DNA from 2 places in the Micromonospora sp. BS32 genome. Region 2 is predicted to be linked to the other one. Evidence: riboswitches for the same ligand, from Rfam matches in the RefSeq annotation. Region 2 holds a riboswitch; the other holds the start of a gene.
What was found. A riboswitch is a leader RNA that binds a small molecule or an ion and turns the genes downstream of it on or off. The one in region 2 is predicted to bind thiamine pyrophosphate.
Positions count from the first base shown of each region.

Region 1: linked by a shared signal. The riboswitch ahead of AC5RWQ_RS12530 (ECF transporter S component) and the one ahead of AC5RWQ_RS28695 (thiamine phosphate synthase) in region 2 are both predicted to bind thiamine pyrophosphate.

Region 1 is NZ_JBSSHR010000006.1:216,485-224,869, reverse strand. It holds gene gnd (NADP-dependent phosphogluconate dehydrogenase) at 1-835, opposite strand, end outside; gene AC5RWQ_RS12550 (MTH1187 family thiamine-binding protein) at 958-1,254, opposite strand; gene AC5RWQ_RS12545 (hypothetical protein) at 1,499-1,768, shown strand; gene AC5RWQ_RS12540 (energy-coupling factor transporter transmembrane component T family protein) at 1,864-2,664, opposite strand; gene AC5RWQ_RS12535 (ABC transporter ATP-binding protein) at 2,661-4,142, opposite strand; gene AC5RWQ_RS12530 (ECF transporter S component) at 4,236-4,826, opposite strand; TPP riboswitch at 4,901-5,006, opposite strand; gene AC5RWQ_RS12525 (alpha/beta fold hydrolase) at 5,105-5,935, shown strand; gene AC5RWQ_RS12520 (sugar isomerase domain-containing protein) at 5,949-6,698, shown strand; gene AC5RWQ_RS12515 (DUF6328 family protein) at 6,787-7,290, shown strand; gene AC5RWQ_RS12510 (acyl-CoA dehydrogenase family protein) at 7,423-8,385, shown strand, end outside.
Region 2 is NZ_JBSSHR010000031.1:9,001-17,385, reverse strand. It holds gene AC5RWQ_RS28720 (hypothetical protein) at 1-769, opposite strand, end outside; gene AC5RWQ_RS28715 (class I SAM-dependent methyltransferase) at 895-1,497, shown strand; gene AC5RWQ_RS28710 (ABC-F family ATP-binding cassette domain-containing protein) at 1,539-3,218, shown strand; gene AC5RWQ_RS28705 (nucleotidyltransferase domain-containing protein) at 3,203-4,012, shown strand; gene AC5RWQ_RS28700 (aldo/keto reductase) at 4,196-5,158, shown strand; TPP riboswitch at 5,463-5,571, shown strand; gene AC5RWQ_RS28695 (thiamine phosphate synthase) at 5,566-6,192, shown strand; gene thiO (glycine oxidase ThiO) at 6,186-7,310, shown strand; gene thiS (sulfur carrier protein ThiS) at 7,301-7,501, shown strand; gene AC5RWQ_RS28680 (thiazole synthase) at 7,507-8,277, shown strand; gene AC5RWQ_RS28675 (thiamine phosphate synthase) at 8,325-8,385, shown strand, end outside.

The DNA.
Region 1 (8,385 bases), on a different contig from region 2:
TGCCGAGGTCGAGCGCGATCTGCACCGTCCAGCGGCCGGTGCCCTTCTGCTCGGCCTGGTCCAGCACCACGTCCACGAAAGCCTTGCCGGTGGCCGCGTCGGTGTGCGCCAGCACGTCGGCGGTGATCTCGATGAGGAACGACTCCAGCTCGCCGGTGTTCCACTCCCGGAAGATCTCCGCGATCTCCGCCGGGCTCGCCGACAGCCCCGCCCGCAGCAGGTCGTACGCCTCGGCGATGAGCTGCATGTCGGCGTACTCGATGCCGTTGTGGACCATCTTGACGAAGTGCCCGGCGCCGTCCGGCCCGATGTGCCGGCAGCACGGGGTGCCGTCGACCTGCGCGGCGATCTTCTCGAACATTGGCCCGAGCTTCTGGTACGACTCCGCCGAGCCGCCCGGCATGATGCTCGGCCCGCGCAGCGCGCCCTCCTCGCCGCCGGAGACGCCGGTGCCGACGAAGTGCAGCCCGTGGGCCCGCAGCGCCTCCTCCCGGCGGCGGGTGTCGGCGAAGTGCGCGTTGCCGCAGTCGACGACGATGTCCCCCTCCTCCAGCAGCGGGACCAGTTCGTCGATCACCGCGTCGGTGGGGCCGCCCGCCTTGACCATCACGATCACCGCGCGGGGGCGTTCCAGCGAGGCGACGAAGTCCGTCAGGGACTCCGACGGCACGAAGGTGCCCTCGTCGCCGTGCTCGGCGACCAGGCTGCGGGTGCGCTCCGGCGAGCGGTTGTGCACCGCCACGGTGAAGCCGTTGCGGGCCAGGTTCCGGGCCAGGTTGCGGCCCATCACCGCCAGCCCGGTCACGCCGATCTGCGCCGTCGCCCGCTCCACCATCCGTACCGCCACCCTCCGTCGGCATGCCCGTCCTGCGACCGTATCGCGGTCGGCGGCGACGTGGGCCGTCTCATCGACGGTCGGTGACCGGCGGGGCGCGCGGCGTCGCGGCGGCCGGGCGCTCAGCCCTCGGCGAGCCGCGCCTCGACGTGGGCGACCTTGCCGGTCAGCGCGTCGGTCACCCCCGGTCGGACATCGGCCTTGAGTACCACGCTGACCCGGGGCGCCCGCGCGGCGACCACGTCGACCGCCTGCTTGACCACCGCCATCACCTCGTCCCACTCGCCCTCGACGGTGGTGAACATGGCGTCGGTACGGTTCGGCAGGCCCGAGGCGCGGACCACCCGGACGGCCTCGGCGACCAGGTCGCCGACGGACTCACCCACGCCGAGCGGGGTGATCGAGAACGCGATCAGCATGCCGCCGATTGTGCCGGTAAATCGGGTGCGGCCGGCGTCGCCCGGCGGCTAACCTGCCGGCATGCGCAACTGACGCCCTCACTTCCGAGCCGACCCGCCGCCTGTCGCCGTGGGTCCGTGCCCTCCGGGCGTCCGCATCCCCACCCCCGTTCGTGCGGTGTCCGCGTGGTCGGGTCGCCCGGGTCGTCCCTGCCCGTCGACCGCCCGCCCGGCGGCGCGGTCCCGTTCGCGAAGGAGGCGGCGCGTGCCCGCCAAGCGACACCCGAAGAAGTCCCCGAAGAAGTCTCCACCGGCGCCGGCCGTGCCCGGTCCGCTCGCCGCGCGGCCCGAACCGGTCGACCCGCTCACCGTGGCGCTGTCACACCCGGTCGAGCTGCCGGCCGCGCCGGAGCCCGAGCCCGCCCGGCCGGCGCCGGTCACCCCGCCGCCGCGCGGCGGTCCGCCGGTCCGGGGCGGCGTGGGCGGCACCGCCGCCCGCGGTCAGACCCGGCGGTACGCCTTCCGGCGCAGCTGACCGGTGTCCGGGTGCGGTCGTCCCGGTGGGCGGCCGCACCCGGCTCCGGCCCGCAGTGTTCGGCGCAGCCGGGCGCGGCGCGTCCCAGGGTGCGTTCAGCCGATCAGCGGCCGGAACGCGCCGAGGGCGATGCTGACCGCCAGCGCGCCGCCGGCCAGTACCGCCGCCGCCGCGATCAGCAGCCAGTCCGCCCGGCCGAAGTGCTGCCGGCGGGCCACCGTACGGGGGGTGCCGGCGTCGAAGCCGCGGGCGTCCATCGCCACCGCCAGCCGGATGCCCCGACGGATCGCGCCGACCAGCAGGGCGAATGCCGTCGAGATGAAGAGCCGTAGCTTCGCCACGGGATTGCGCCCGGCGTCCACGCCGCGTGCCCGGCGGGCCATCGCGATCATCTGCCACTCCTGGCCGAGCAGCGGCACCAGCCGGAACGCGGCCAGCGCGCCGAGGGCGAAGCGGGCCGGCGCCTTCGCGTTCTGGATCAGCGCGTCGGCCAGGTCGGTCGGGTCGGTGGTGGCGAAGACGATCACCCCGGGCAGCGCCACCGCGAAGGTCCGCAGCACCAGGCCGAGCGCGGTGACCAGGACGCCCTGCGTCACCAGCAGCGGCCCGGCGTCGAGCAGCACCGGGCCGGACCGGTCGGCGGCGAAGAGCACCAGGGTGACGAGGATGCCGAGCCCGCTGGCCAGCAGCGGCAGCGCCCGGCGGGCCAGCACCCGGTAGCGGATCCCGAACAGCGGCAGCACCGCCAGCTCGACCGCGATGGCGATCGCCGGTGCCACCGGGTCGAGCGTGGCGACCAGGACGAACGTGAACACCAGCGCGGCGGCCAGCTTGGCCACCGGATTGCGCCGGGCCAGCGGCGCCCCGGGCGTCGCGACCGGTTCCAGGCTGATCACGGCAGACGCTCCGGCCCGCCACCGTCCGCGGCGCGCGGGCCGACGGTGGCGGCACCGGGACCGGCTCGCCCGGGCAGGGTGACGGTGCGGTCGGCGAGCGCGGCGACGAAGTCCGCGTCGTGGGTCACCGTCACCACGCCGTGTCCGGCGTCGCGCAGGTCGGCGAAGAGGTCGACCAGCTCCCCCCAGGTCCGCCGGTCCTGGCCGAAGGTCGGTTCGTCGCAGATCACCAGGCGGGGCGCGGTGGCCAGGGCGGTCGCCACGCTCAGCCGCCGCGCCTCCCCGCCGGAGAGGGTGTACGGGTTGGCGCCGGCCAGCTTCGCCAGCCGCAGCCGCTCCAGCAGACCGTCCACGGTGGCCCGCACCTCCGCCGGTGGGCGGCCGGTGCGGCGCGGACCGAGCGCCAGCTCGTCGAAGACGGTACCGGTGACGAACTGGTGCTCCGGGTCCTGGAAGACCGAGCCGATCCGGCGGGCCAGCGCGGGCGCCCGCCAGCGGTGCGGGGGAGTGCGGGCGTCGGTGCCGGCCAGCGCGTCGGTGGCGGTGACCCGGCCGGTGCCGGGGCGGAGCAGCCCGCCGAGCAGCAGGGCGAGGGTGGACTTGCCGGCGCCGTTCGGGCCGAGCACGGCGAGTGCCTCGCCGGCGCGTACCGCCAGGTCGGTGCCGCCCAGCCGGGGTGGCAGGCCGAGCTGGTCGGCGGTGAGCAACCGGTCCCCGGCGGGGGCGGTGGCGTGCCGGGGCGGGATGGTCCGGCCGGGCACCCAGACGCCCTCGGCGGCGAGGGCGTCGCCGTGCGCGGCGAAGACCGCCTCCGGTGGCCCGTCCGCGCGGACGCCGCCGCCCGGTTCGAGCACCACCACCCGGTCGACCAGCGGCAGCGCCTCGGCGATCCGGTGCTCGACCAGGATCAGGGTGGTGTCGGCGTCCAGCGCGCCGGCGACGGCCCGGCGGACCAGCTCGGCGCCGGCCGGGTCCAGGTTGGCGGTCGGCTCGTCGAGCAGCAGCAGGCCGGGGCGCAGGGCGAGCGCGCCGGCCAGGGCGAGGCGTTGCTGCTCGCCGCCGGAGAGGGCGGCGGTGGGCCGGTCCCGGTGGTAAGGGAAGCCGACCCGGCGCAGCGCCTCCTCGACCCGGGGCCAGATCTCGCCGGCCGGTACGCCCCGGTTCTCCAGCCCGAACGCGACGTCGTCGCCGCAGCGGGCCATCACCAGCTGGGTCTCCGGGTCCTGAAAGACGATGCCGACCCGTTCCCGGTCCTTGCGCGGGTCGAGCCCGTCGATCTCGACGGTCCCCTCCTGCTCACCGGAGTCCTCCGGCAGCAGCCCCGCGAGCGCGGTCAGCAGGGTGCTCTTCCCGGCCCCCGAGGGCCCGAGCAGCAGCACCCGCTCCCCGTGCTCCACCTGCAGGTCGACTCCCCGGACGGCCCACGCCCTCCGCCCGGCGTGCCGCCATCCGAACCCGCGCAGTTCCACCGCGCTCACGGCTCCCACCCTGCCCCGTCGATCATGAGGTTGGCGGCACTTCGGGAGATCCACATCGCCGTCAACCTCATGATCAACATGGTGGGAACGCGGTCAGACCGTGGCGCGGTCGCGGCCGGCGGGGAAGCGGTCCAGGACGCCGGTGCGGGCCAGGGCGGCCGTCAGGTAGTACGAGCCGGCGCCCGCGATGATCGTCGCGCTGACGATGGTGAGCAGCGCGTAGGGGATCCGGTAGCTGGTCAGGTCGGTGGCCTTGTTCCAGTAGACGAAGTCGAAGACCGCCGCGGTCAGGCCGGTCAGCGCGCCGGCCAGCAGCGCGGTCGGCAGCCGGAACGACCGGTAGCGGAACGCGGCGAACGCCAGCTCCGCGCCCACGCCCTGCATCAGGCCCTGCACGATCACGATGCCGCCCCACTGGCTGCCCAGCAGCGCGGAGACGATCGCGGCCACCAGCTCGCAGTAGAGCGAGGCGCCCGGCTTGCGGATGACCAGGCCGCCGAGCACCGCCGGGACCAGCCAGACGCCGTAGATCAGCGTCTGCGCCGGCGGGAAGAAGGCGAACGCGGCGTCCGTGGCGCTCCAGAGCAGGCCCCAGGCCCAGAAGATGACGCCGAAGGCGACGGCGATCACCGAGGCGACCACGATGTCGACGGTCCGCCACCGGTTGCTGTCCGTGTGGTTCATGATGGCTCCCAGTTCAGATGATCGAACCAGGAGAAGACGCACGCCGCGCCCGGTTGCTGCCGGACGGCGGCGCGGCTGGAGGTCGACCGAACTCCCTGCGCTGGCATTACCCAGATCAGGTTCGAGGGTCTGCGGGCGGTGCCCGCACTCTCAGCGCTGTGCGCTCCCCTGTCGGATGTGAAGTTGTCTCGGCAGACGCTAGCACCGAGCTGCGGCGACGGCTCGCCCGCCCGGTCGGGCGGATGCCCGGGCGGGTCGCTGCGGCTAGGCTGCCGATCATGCGGGTCGAGGCGCGAGGACTGACCTTCGAGGTACGCACCGGCGGCCCGGAGGATGGCGAACCCGTCCTCCTGCTGCACGGCTTCCCCCAGCACGGCGGGGAGTGGGACGACGTGGTGCCGGCGCTGCACGCCGCCGGGCTGCGTACCCACGCCCCGGACCAGCGGGGCTACTCCCCGGGCAGCCGGCCGACCGAGGTCGCCGCCTACCGGCTCCCGGAGCTGGTCGCCGACGCGGTGGCGGTGCTCGACGCGCTGGGCGTCGACGCCGCCCACGTGGTCGGGCACGACTGGGGCGCCGTGGTCGCCTGGGCCCTCGCCGCCAAGCACCCCGACCGGGTGCGCACCCTCACCGCGGTCTCCGTGCCCCATCCGGCGGCCTTCGGGTACGCCCTGAAGCACGACACCCGGCAGAAGGCGCGCTCCTCGTACATGGTGCTGTTCCGTCGGACGGGCGTGGCGGAGAAGTTGCTGCTGGCGGCGCGGGCCGCCGCCCTGCGCCGGCTGCTCTCCGGCGTCGGCGACGCCGCCCGGGTGGCCCGGTACGCCGAGCCGATGCGGGAGCCGGGCGCGCTGACCGGCGCGCTCAACTGGTACCGGGCGATGTCCGGGGACGACATGAAGGCCGTCGGCCCGGTCGACGTGCCGACCACCTACGTCTGGAGCGACCAGGACGTCGCCCTCGGCCGGACGGGCGCCGAGGCGTGCGCCCGCCACGTGACGGGCGACTACCGGTTCGTGACGTTTCCCGGGGTCACCCACTGGATCCCCGACGAGGCCCCCGGCCCGCTGGCCGAGGCGATCCTGGCCCGTGCCCGTGGGCTGGCCTGAGAGCGGAGGAAGCATGACGGTGAGCGCCGAGGAGTACCTGGCCGTGGTGACCGCGACGATGGCCCGGGTGGCGGCCGGCCAGCGGGAGGCGGTGGGCCGGGCGGCCGACCTGCTCGCCGAGGCGCTGCGGGCCGACGGGGTGATCCACGCCTTCGGCACCGGCCACTCCGAGGCGCTGGCCATGGAGATCGCCGGCCGGGCCGGCGGGCTGGTGCCGACGAACCGGATCGCGCTGCGCGACCTGGTGCTGCTCGGCGGGGAGCCGGCCAGCGTCCTCGGGCCGCACCTGGAACGCGACCCGGCCGTGGCGCACCGGCTCTACGAGCTGGCCCCGGTCAGCCCGCCGGACGTCTTCGTGCTGGCCTCCAACTCCGGTGTCAACGGCGCGATGGTGGAGTTCGCCTCGGTGGTGAAGGAGCACGGCCACCGGCTGATCGCCATCACCTCGGCGGAGCACTCCGGCCGGATGACCTCGCGGCACCCGTCCGGGCGCAAGCTCGCCGACTTCGCCGACGTGGTGCTCGACAACGGCGCCCCGTACGGTGACGCGACCCTGCCGTTGCCGGGCGGCGGCGCGGTCGGCGCGGTCTCCTCCATCACCGCGGCCCTGCTGGCGCAGCAGATCGTGACCGAGACGGTGGCCCGGCTGATCGCGGCGGGGGAGCGGCCCCCGGTCTACCTGTCGGCCAACATCGCCGGCGGCGACGAGCACAACGCCGCGCTGGAGGCCCGGTACGCCGGCCGGATCCGCCGGGGTTCCTGAACCGGTTTCGCGGCGGCGTCCGATGGGGAAATTCGGAGCTGCCCGTGGGTGACGCCCACGGGCAGTACCGTCTCACCGGAGGTTGCGCGTGTCGAAGGAATCCGAGAAGCAGCGCTGGCAGCGCAACTTCGCCGACCTGCTCCAGGAGCTGCGGGTCGCCCAGACCGGCGTGCAGATCCTCTTCGCCTTCCTGCTGACCCTGCCGTTCAGCAACGGCTTCACCCGGACCACCCAGTTCCAGAAGGACGTCTACATCGTCGCGCTGCTGTCGGCGGCCGCCGCCACCGCGATGATCATCTCGCCGGTCGCCTTCCACCGGGCGCTGTTCCGCCAGGGTCGCAAGCCGGAGCTGGTCCGCTTCGCGCACCGGATGGCCACCGGCGGCCTCGCCTTCATGCTGGTCTCCATGGTCAGCGCGGTGCTGCTGATCACCGACTTCGTGCTCGACCGCGGCCTCGCCTTCGTGCTCAGCGGGCTCACCGCGCTGTGGTTCCTGACCTTCTGGATGATCCTGCCGTTCGCTCGGCGCAACTGGGGCGACGACGAGATCGACGACGACGATGACGAGCCGGAGGTGCTGACCGGCGACTGAGCGGCGGCGGCAACCGCCACCCGGTCGGAAAATCGGACGTGCGACGAACGCTACCCCTGGGTAACAACCGGGGGTAGCGTGCTGTTTGTCGAGCACGTTTCCGCAGCCGGACCGAGGTTCGAGGGGGCAGCCGTGACCACGACGCAGGACAGCACACCCACCCAGGACGGCGCCGGGCCGCTGCCCGCCGAGGCGGGTCAGGTCTCCGAGAAGGAGGCCCGCCAGGTCGCCGAGGCGGCCCGGGAGTCCGCCTGGGACCGGCCCAGCTTCGGCAAGGAACTCTTCCTCGGCCGGTTCCGGCTCGACCTGATCGACCCGTGGCCGCAATCCGACCCGGCGGACGTCGAGCGGGCCGAGGCGTTCCTCACCGAGTTCGGGGCGTACCTGCGCTCCGAGGTGGACGGCGCGGCGATCGAGCGGGACGCGTCCATCCCGGACGAGGTGTTCCACGGGCTGGCCCGGCTGGGCGCCTTCGGCATGAAGATCGACCGGAAGTACGGCGGCCTCGGGCTGAGCAACCTGCACTACTGCCGGGCGCTGATGCTGGCCGGCTCGGTCAGCCCGGCGATCGGCGCGCTGCTCTCCGCCCACCAGTCCATCGGCGTGCCGCAGCCGCTGAAGATGTTCGGCACCGACGAGCAGAAGCAGACGTTCCTGCCCCGGCTGGCGGCCGGCGAGGTCTCTGCTTTCCTGCTCACCGAGCCGGACGTCGGCTCCGACCCGGCCCGGTTGGCCACGACCGCCGAGCCGACCGCCGACGGCACCGGCTACCGGCTCAACGGGGTCAAGCTCTGGGCCACCAACGGCACGGTCGCCACGCTGCTGGTGGTGATGGCCCGGGTGTCCGCCGCCGAGGGCCGGCGGGGCGGCATCACCGCCTTCGTGGTGGAGGGCGACAGCGAGGGCATCACCGTCGAGCGGCGCAACGCCTTCGTCGGGCTGCGCGGCCTGGAGAACAGTCTCACCCGCTTCCACGACGTCTTCGTGCCGAAGGAGAACGTGATCGGCGGCGAGGGCAAGGGCCTGAAGATCGCGCTCACCACCCTGAACACCGGCCGGCTGTCGCTGCCGGCGATGTGCGTGGGCGCCGGGAAG
Region 2 (8,385 bases):
GGATCCGGTCCCGGGCCCGCTGGGCGCTGGCCACGTCGGTGAGGTTGAACAGGCCGGCGGTGATCAGGTACTGCTCGTCGGGGGAGCGCAGCGTGGCCCGGACCACCTGGCTGCACCCGAGCCGGACCAGCAGGTCGGAGATCTCCCCGGTGGCGGCGACCGCGCAGGCCCCGCCGGAGTGGGTCTTCAGCACCACGTAGGCCGGCTGGCCGTCGGCGAGCACCAGCTTGCTGCCGGGGAACACCTCCGCGGCGGTCAGTGGCTGCTGGTCGGTGTCCCGGGAGTCGAGGTCCCGCTGGGCCGGGTCGGTCGAGGGGTCCGCGGCGCTGGGCTGGTCGGCGGGCGCGGCCTGCTGGGTCTCCTCCACGGCCGGGTCGTCCGACGAGCGGTCGGCCAGCACGGCGGCGGCGCCGAGGCCACCGAGCCCGAGCAGCGCCAGCACCGCCGCGCCGCCGACGAGCACCTGCCAGAACCGGCCGCCCCGCGACTCGGGGGCGGTGCGGCGGGGGTGGGGCAGGTCGAGTGGCTCGGTCGGAGCGTACCCGTGGGTGGTGGGCGGCGGTGGGGCCTGGACGGACGAGTGGACCGGGATGGGATCGGCGGCCGGGAGGGCCGGCGGCGGCACGCTGCGCGGCAGCGACGGGGTGGGGAAGCGGGACGGGGAGGGGCCGGCCGGCCGGGGCGGACCGACGGGCAGCTCCGACAGCTCCGAGCCGGGCGGAGGGTACTCCGCGAATGCGTCCTCATCGGACTCGTACCGATACACCATGTCGCCCAGAGTAGGACCCATTGTCCCTTTAGGGGTAATAATGGGAAATTGTGGCGCGCGGCGCGTCGCGCCCTCCGGCCGAGGCGGCGGCGAGTCACTCACCCCCTGGTGGGAGAATGCCGGACGTGACCGGCGACCACTACTTCACCGCTGAACCGACCGTCGCGGCCCGCCCGCGCGAGGTCGAGTTCTCCGTCGCGGGGCGCGACTACACGCTCGCCTCTTCCAGTGGCGTCTTCTCCGCCGCCCGGCTCGACCCGGGCACCGCGGTCCTGCTGCGCAAGGCGGAGTTGCCCGTCGGCGCCACCGGCAACCTGCTCGACATCGGCTCCGGCTTCGGCCCGATCAGCTGCGTGCTGGCCGACGTCGCGCCCGCCGCGACGGTGTGGGCGGTGGACGTCAACGAACGGGCCCGCGCCCTGACCGCCGCGAACGCCGGGCGGGTGGGCGCCGCCGACCGGGTCCGCGCCGTCGCCCCCGACGACGTGCCCGCCGACGTCTCCTTCGCCGAGATCTGGTCCAACCCGCCGATCCATATCGGCAAGGCGGAACTGCACGAGCTGCTGCGCCGCTGGCTGCCCCGGCTCGCCCCGGACGGCATCGCCTGGCTGGTGGTGGCCCGGCACCTGGGCGGCGACTCGCTGCACCGCTGGCTGACCGACGAGGGATGGCAGGTCGAGCGGCACGCCAGCCAGAAGGGCTATCGGGTGCTGCGGGTCACCCGGTAAACGAGTGTCGCCCGGCCGGCCCGCTCCGGCAGGATGCCGGCGTGGGATACGTGGACGTGGCAGGGGTCGGGCACATCCTGCCCGACGGTCGGGAACTTTTCGCCGACGTGTCGTTCCGGGTCGGTGAGGGCGCCAAGGTGGCCCTGGTCGGCCCGAACGGCGCCGGAAAGACGACCCTGTTGCGGATGGTCGCCGGCGACCTGCCGGTGAAGACGGGCGTGGTCGCCCGCGCCGGCGGGCTCGGCGTGATGCGGCAGTTCATCGGCATGATCGGCGACGAGTCCACCCTCGCCGACCTGGCCCTCTCGCTCGCCCCGCCGGCGCTGCGCGACGCCGGCCGCCGGCTCGCCGACACCGAGGCGGCCATGCGGGCGACCGAGCTGCGCGGCAAGTACAGCACCGCCGCGGGCAAGGCCCAGCTGGCGTACGCGGACGCGCTGGCCGCCTGGGGCGAGGCCGGCGGGTACGACGTCGAGGTGCTCTTCGACACCGTCGCCACCATCGTGCTCGACCTGCCGTGGGACGCCGCCCGGGACCGTCCCGTCCGGACCCTCTCCGGCGGCCAGCAGAAGCGCTTCGCCCTGGAGCTGCTGCTCCGCGGCGGCGAGGAGGTGCTGCTCCTCGACGAGCCGGACAACTTCCTGGACGTGCCCGGCAAGCGCTGGCTGGAGAACCGGCTCCGCGAGTCCGGCAAGTCGGTGCTCTACGTCTCGCACGACCGGGAGCTGCTGGCCCGTACCGCCGACCGGGTGGTCGCGGTGGAGGGTGGCAGCGCCTGGGTGCACCCGGGCGGCTTCGCCAGCTGGCATGAGGCCCGGGTGGCCCGCCACGCCCGCCTCGACGAGCTGCGTAAGCGTTGGGACGAGGAGCATCAGAAGCTGCGCGAGCTGATGCTGATGTACAAGCAGAAGGCGGCGTACAACGACGGGATGGCGTCGCGGTACCAGGCGGCGCAGACCCGGCTGCGCAAGTTCGAGGAGGCCGGGCCGCCGCCCGTACCCCCGAAGGACCAGGACATCCGGATGCGCCTGTCCGGCGGGCGGACCGGCAAGCGCGCGGTCATCTGCGAGCAGGTGGAGCTCGACGGCCTGACGTACCCCTTCGACCTGGAACTCTGGTACGGCGACCGGGTCGCCGTGCTCGGCGCGAACGGAACGGGGAAGTCGCACTTCCTGCGGCTGCTGGCCCGGGGTGGCACCGACCCGGACCCGGCCAACGGCCCCGTCGACGGCGCCGCCGCGCTGCCCCCGGTGAGTCACGACGGGGTGGCCCGGCTCGGCGCGCGGGTCCGCCCCGGGCACTTCTCGCAGACCCACGACCGCCCCGAGCTGATGGCGAAGACCCTGGTCGACATCCTCTGGCGGGGCGACGAGCACCGGGACGGGATGGACCGGCACGCGGCGATGGCGGCGCTCAGCCGGTACGAGCTGGCCGGCCAGGGCGACCAGCGCTTCGGCACCCTCTCCGGGGGCCAGCAGGCCCGCTTCCTGGTGCTGCTGCTGGAGCTCTCCGGGGCGACGCTGCTGCTGCTCGACGAGCCGACCGACAACCTCGACCTGGCCTCCGCCGAGGCGCTGGAGGCGGGGCTGGCCGCGTTCGAGGGCACCGTGGTCGCGGTCACCCACGACCGGTGGTTCACCCGATCGTTCGACCGGTTCGTGCTGTTCCGCGGCGACGGCGAGGTGGTGGAGACGACGGAGCCGGTGTGGGACGTGAAGTGATCGGTTCCGCGCTGGTCGACCGCCTCTGCGCGGTCGACGGGGTGGTCGCGGTGGCGCTCGGCGGCAGCCGGGCCCGGGGCGAGCACCGGCCCGACTCCGACTGGGACCTCGGGCTCTACTACCGGGGCCCGCTGGACGTGCCCGCGCTGCGGGCCGTCGCCGAGTCGGTCGCCGACGACTCCGTCGAGCTCACCGCCCCCGGCGGCTGGGGGCCCTGGGTGGACGGCGGCGGCTGGCTTCGGGTCGGCGGGGCCGCGGTGGACTGGATCTACCGCGACCTGGACCGGGTACGCCAGGTGTCGGCCGACTGCCGCGCCGGCCGGTACTCCGTCGGCGTGCAGGCCGGGCATCCGCTCGGCTTCTACTCGCACGCCTACGCCGGGGAGGTGGCGCTCTGCCGGGTGCTCGGTGACCCGACCGGGGAGTTGACCGCGCTGCGGGCCGAGCTGTCGTCGTACCCGCCGGCGCTGGCCGCCGCGCTGGAGGCCGCCGGCTGGGAGGCGGGTTTCCTGGTCGAGGGAGCGGCGAAGGCGGCCGGGTCCGGCGATGCCGCCTACGTGGCGGGCTGCCTGTTCCGGGTCGTCGGGGTGCTGGCGCAGGTGCTGCACGCCCGGGCCGGGCGGTGGCTGGTCAACGAGAAGGGCATGGTCGCCGCGGCCGGTCGGCTGCCCGGTGCGCCGGCCGACTTCGCGTGGCGGGCGCAGGCGCTGCTCGGTGGGGTCGGCCGTACCCCGGAGGAGCTGGCGGCCGCCACCGGCGCCGCCCGTGGGCTGGTCGCCGACGTGCTCGGCTGAGCGGGCGCCGCACCGACCGGCCCGGCTCGGGGCGGGGCGAGGGCCGATGGTCGGCGCGGAGACTACGAACTTGATGACGTGAACGGATCGCTGCCCTCGGGGAGCCCGGGTACGGGCTCCGTCGGGCGGCGCTCGCCCGGCGGTTGCCGGCTGCGCCCGTGGCGGACGTCGGGCGGGCATAGGGTGGATCTCGTGACTGAGATGAACTACCGCCGGCTGGGCGACTCCGGGCTCGTGGTGTCCGTGGTCGGCATCGGCTGCAACAACTTCGGCCGCAAGCTGGACCTCGACGGCACCCGGGCGGTGGTCGACGCCGCGCTCGACGCCGGGATCACCTTCTTCGACACCGCCGACATCTACGGCGAGCCGCAGGGCGGCTCCGAGGAACTGCTCGGCCAGGCGCTCAAGGGTCGCCGCGACGACGTGGTGCTGGCCACCAAGTTCGGCATGGACATGAACGGCCTCAACGGGCCGGACTTCGGTGCGCGGGGTGCCCGGCGCTACATCGCCCGGGCCGTCGAGGCGTCGCTGCGCCGGCTCGGCACCGACCACATCGACCTGTACCAGATGCACGAGCCCGACCCGGGCACCCCGATCGACGAGACGCTGGCCGCCCTGGACGACCTGGTCCGCGCCGGCAAGGTCCGCTACCTGGGCAACTCCAACTTCGCCGGCTGGCAGATCGCCGACGCCGACTGGGTCGCCTCGTCCAACGGCCGGGCCCGCTTCATCAGCGCGCAGAACCACTACTCGCTGCTGGAGCGCTCGGTCGAGACCGAGGTCATCCCGGCCTGCGAGCGGTTCGGCCTCGGCATGCTGCCGTTCTTCCCGCTCGCCAACGGCCTGCTCACCGGCAAGTACCGGCGCAACGAGGCCCCGCCCGCCGGCAGCCGGCTCTCCGGTGGCGGCCGGTACGCCGCCCGCCTCGCCGCCGCGGACTGGGACACGATCGAGGCGATCGAGGCGTACGCCGCCGAGCGCGGGATCACCATGCTCCAGGTGGCCATCGGCGGGCTGGCCGCCCGGCCCGCGGTGACGTCGGTGATCGCTGGCGCCACCACGCCCGAGCAGGTACGCGCCAACGCCGAGGCGGGCACCTGGCAGCCCACCGACGAGGACCTCGCCGCCCTCGACGCCATTCTCTGACCCGCCACACCCTCGCTGCCGCCGCGGCGAGTGGAACACCAGGTACGTCATCCGGCCCGTTTGACAGCCCTGGTGTTCCCCTCGCCGGGCCATGCCCGCTCAGCCCGCCGCCGTTCAACGTCCGCCGGGCGCCCGGAAGGGCAGGAACGCCAGACGGCGGGCGACGCGGGGGACCGAGGGCATCCGGACAGCATGGCGTGAGTGGACGGTGACGCGCTGCCCATGACGTCGACATGAGACGGTCAGTGGGAAAAGCGCACCCCCGCCCTTGGCGGATCCGCCGCATCCGTCGTACGGTATGCCGCAAGTGACCCACGGGAGCCCGGTGCACCGGGCTGAGAGGGGGGCTGAAGCCCCCGACCGTTGAACCTGATCCGGGTAATGCCGGCGCAGGGAGGAGTGTTGCCGTGCCGTCCCTTGGGCGACTGCATCTGATCACCGACACCCGGCCGGGGCGTGACCCGCTCGCCGTGCTGCGCGCCGCCCTGCCGGTGGCCCGCGCCGAGCTGGTCGTTCAGGTCCGGGTCGAGGACGCCGCCACCGATCGGGAGGCGTACGACCTGGCCCGGCGGGTGGTGGCGCTCTGCGCGCCGTACGGGGCGACCTGCCTGGTCAACGACCGGCTGCACGTGGCGCTCGCGGTCGGCGCCGACGGCGGCCACGTCGGCGCCGACGACCTGCCGGTCGGCGCGGCCCGCCGGGTGCTCGGCACCGGCGCGGTGCTCGGCGCGACCGCCCGGGAACCGGTGGCCGCCGCCGCTGCGGTCGCCGCCGGAGCCAGCTACCTGGGCGTCGGGCCGTGCCACCCGACCGGCACCAAGATCGGCCTGCCCGACCCGATCGGCCCGGCCGGCATACGCGCTGTCGCCGACGCCGTGCCCGTGCCGGTCATCGCGATCGGCGGGGTGACCGCCGGGTCGGTGCCGGCGCTGCGGGCCGCCGGGGCGTACGGGGTGGCGGTGGTCGGGGCGCTGTCGGGAGCGTCGGACCCGGGAAGAGCCACCGCCGTCCTGCTCGGGGCGCTGACGTGCTGACCCGACCGGACGTCGCCATCGTGGGGGCGGGACCGGTCGGGCTGGCGATCGCGTGGCGCTGCGCGGCGCGTGGGCTGCGGGTCGTCGTGCACGATCCCGCCCCGGGTTCCGGCGCCTCCCACGTGGCCGCCGGGATGCTCTCGCCGGTCGCCGAGGCGTACTTCGGGGAGCCCGAGCTGACCGGGCTGCTCGCCGACTCCGCCGCCCGCTGGCCGGGGTTCGCCGCCGAGCTCGCCGAGGCCGCCGGCACGGACTTCGGGTACCGCACCGAGGGCACCCTGGTGGTCGGGCTGACCGCCGACGACCTGGCCGAGGCGCGGCGGCTCTGGTCGTACCAGCAGGGGTTGGGGCTGCCGATCACGCCGCTGCGCCCCTCGCAGCTGCGGGAGCGCGAGCCGGCGCTGGCGCCGCGGCTGCGCGGCGGCGCGGTCGCCCCCGGCGACCACCAGGTCGACCCCCGGCGGCTGGTCGTCGCGCTGCGGACCGCCGCCGAGCGGGCCGGCGTCACGCTACTGCCCGGCGCGGTCGCCAGAATCTCCGACGTGGCCGCGGCCGTCACCGTGGTCGCGGCGGGCTGCGGGAGCGCCGCGCTGGCCGGGCTGCCGGTCCGGCCGGTGAAGGGGCAGGTGCTCCGGCTCCGCGCGCCCGGCCGCGGCGCGCCGGGCTTCCGGCACGTGATCCGGGGGTACGCCGACGGCGAGTCGGTCTACCTGGTGCCGCGGGACACCGGCGAGGTGGTGGTCGGGGCGACCGTCGAGGAGCGCGCCGACACCGAGGTGACCGCCGGGGCGGTGCTGCGGCTGCTCCGCGCCGCCGTCGACCTGGTCCCCGAGCTGGCCGAGTACGACCTGGTCGAGACGTCCGCCGGGCTGCGCCCCGGCACCCCGGACAACGCGCCGATCCTCGGGCCGCTGCCCGGGCGGCCCGGCGTGCTCGCCGCCACCGGCCACCACCGGCACGGCATCGTGCTCACCCCGGTCACCGCCGACCTCATCACCGGGCTGGTCGTCGGCGGCGAACCGGACCCGCTGCTCGCCCCCTTCCGCGCCGACCGGTTCACGGCCGCCGCCCGCCCGACCCCGCGCACATCCGTCACCGAGGAGGAGACGTGGAACTGACCGTCAACGGCGCCGGGCGCGACCTGCCGGGCGGCTCGACAGTGGCGGACCTGGTCCGCGCGGTCACCGACCAGCGGCGCGGCCTGGCGGTCGCGGTCAACGGCGAGGTGGTGCCGCGCGGCGGCTGGCCGGCGACCGTGCTGCGCGACGGCGACCGGGTCGAGGTGCTCAGCGCCGCCCAGGGCGGGTGAGCGCGGTGACCCTCACCATCGCCGGCGAGACGTTCGGGTCCCGGCTGATCCTCGGCACCGGCGGCGCGGTCAACCTGCACGTGCTGGAACAGGCGATCCGCGCCTCCGGCACCGAGCTGGTCACCCTCGCGCTGCGCCGCGTCGACACCGCCCCCGGCACCGCCGGCGGGCTGCTCGACCTGCTCGAGCGGTGCGGGGTGAAGCTGCTGCCGAACACCGCCGGCTGCTACACCGCCGGTGAGGCGGTGAAGGTCGCCCAGCTGGCCCGGGAGGCGTTCGACACCGACTGGGTGAAGCTGGAGGTGATCGGCGACGAGCGCACCCTCCTGCCCGACGGGGTGGAGCTGCTGCGCGCCGCCGAGGAGCTGGTCGCCGACGGGTTCACCGTGCTGCCGTACACCTCGGACGACCCGATCCTGGCCCGCCGGCTGGCCGCCGTCGGCTGCGCCGCGGTGATGCCGGCCGGCGCGCCCATCGGCTCCGGGCTGGGCGTCAGCAACCCGCACCACATCCGGCTGATCCGGCAGGGCGTGGACGTGCCGGTGATCCTCGACGCCGGGATCGGCACCGCGTCCGACGCGGCGCTCGCCATGGAGCTGGGCTGCGACGCGGTGCTGCTGGCCAGCGCCGTCACCCGGGCCGCCGACCCGGTCGCGATGGCCACCGCGATGCGGTACGCCGTCGAGGCCGGCCGGCTCGCGTACGGGGCCGGGCGGATCGCCCGTCGCTTCCACGCCCTCGCCTCCACCCCGGACGAGGGAAGGCCCGAGCTGTGACCGCGATCGAGCAGCTCACGGTCGCGCGGCGAGCCGGCACGGGGTGGATCGCCGGGCGGGCGGCGCCCTCGGGCCTGGTGGTGCTCACGGACCGGTGGCAGGCACGGC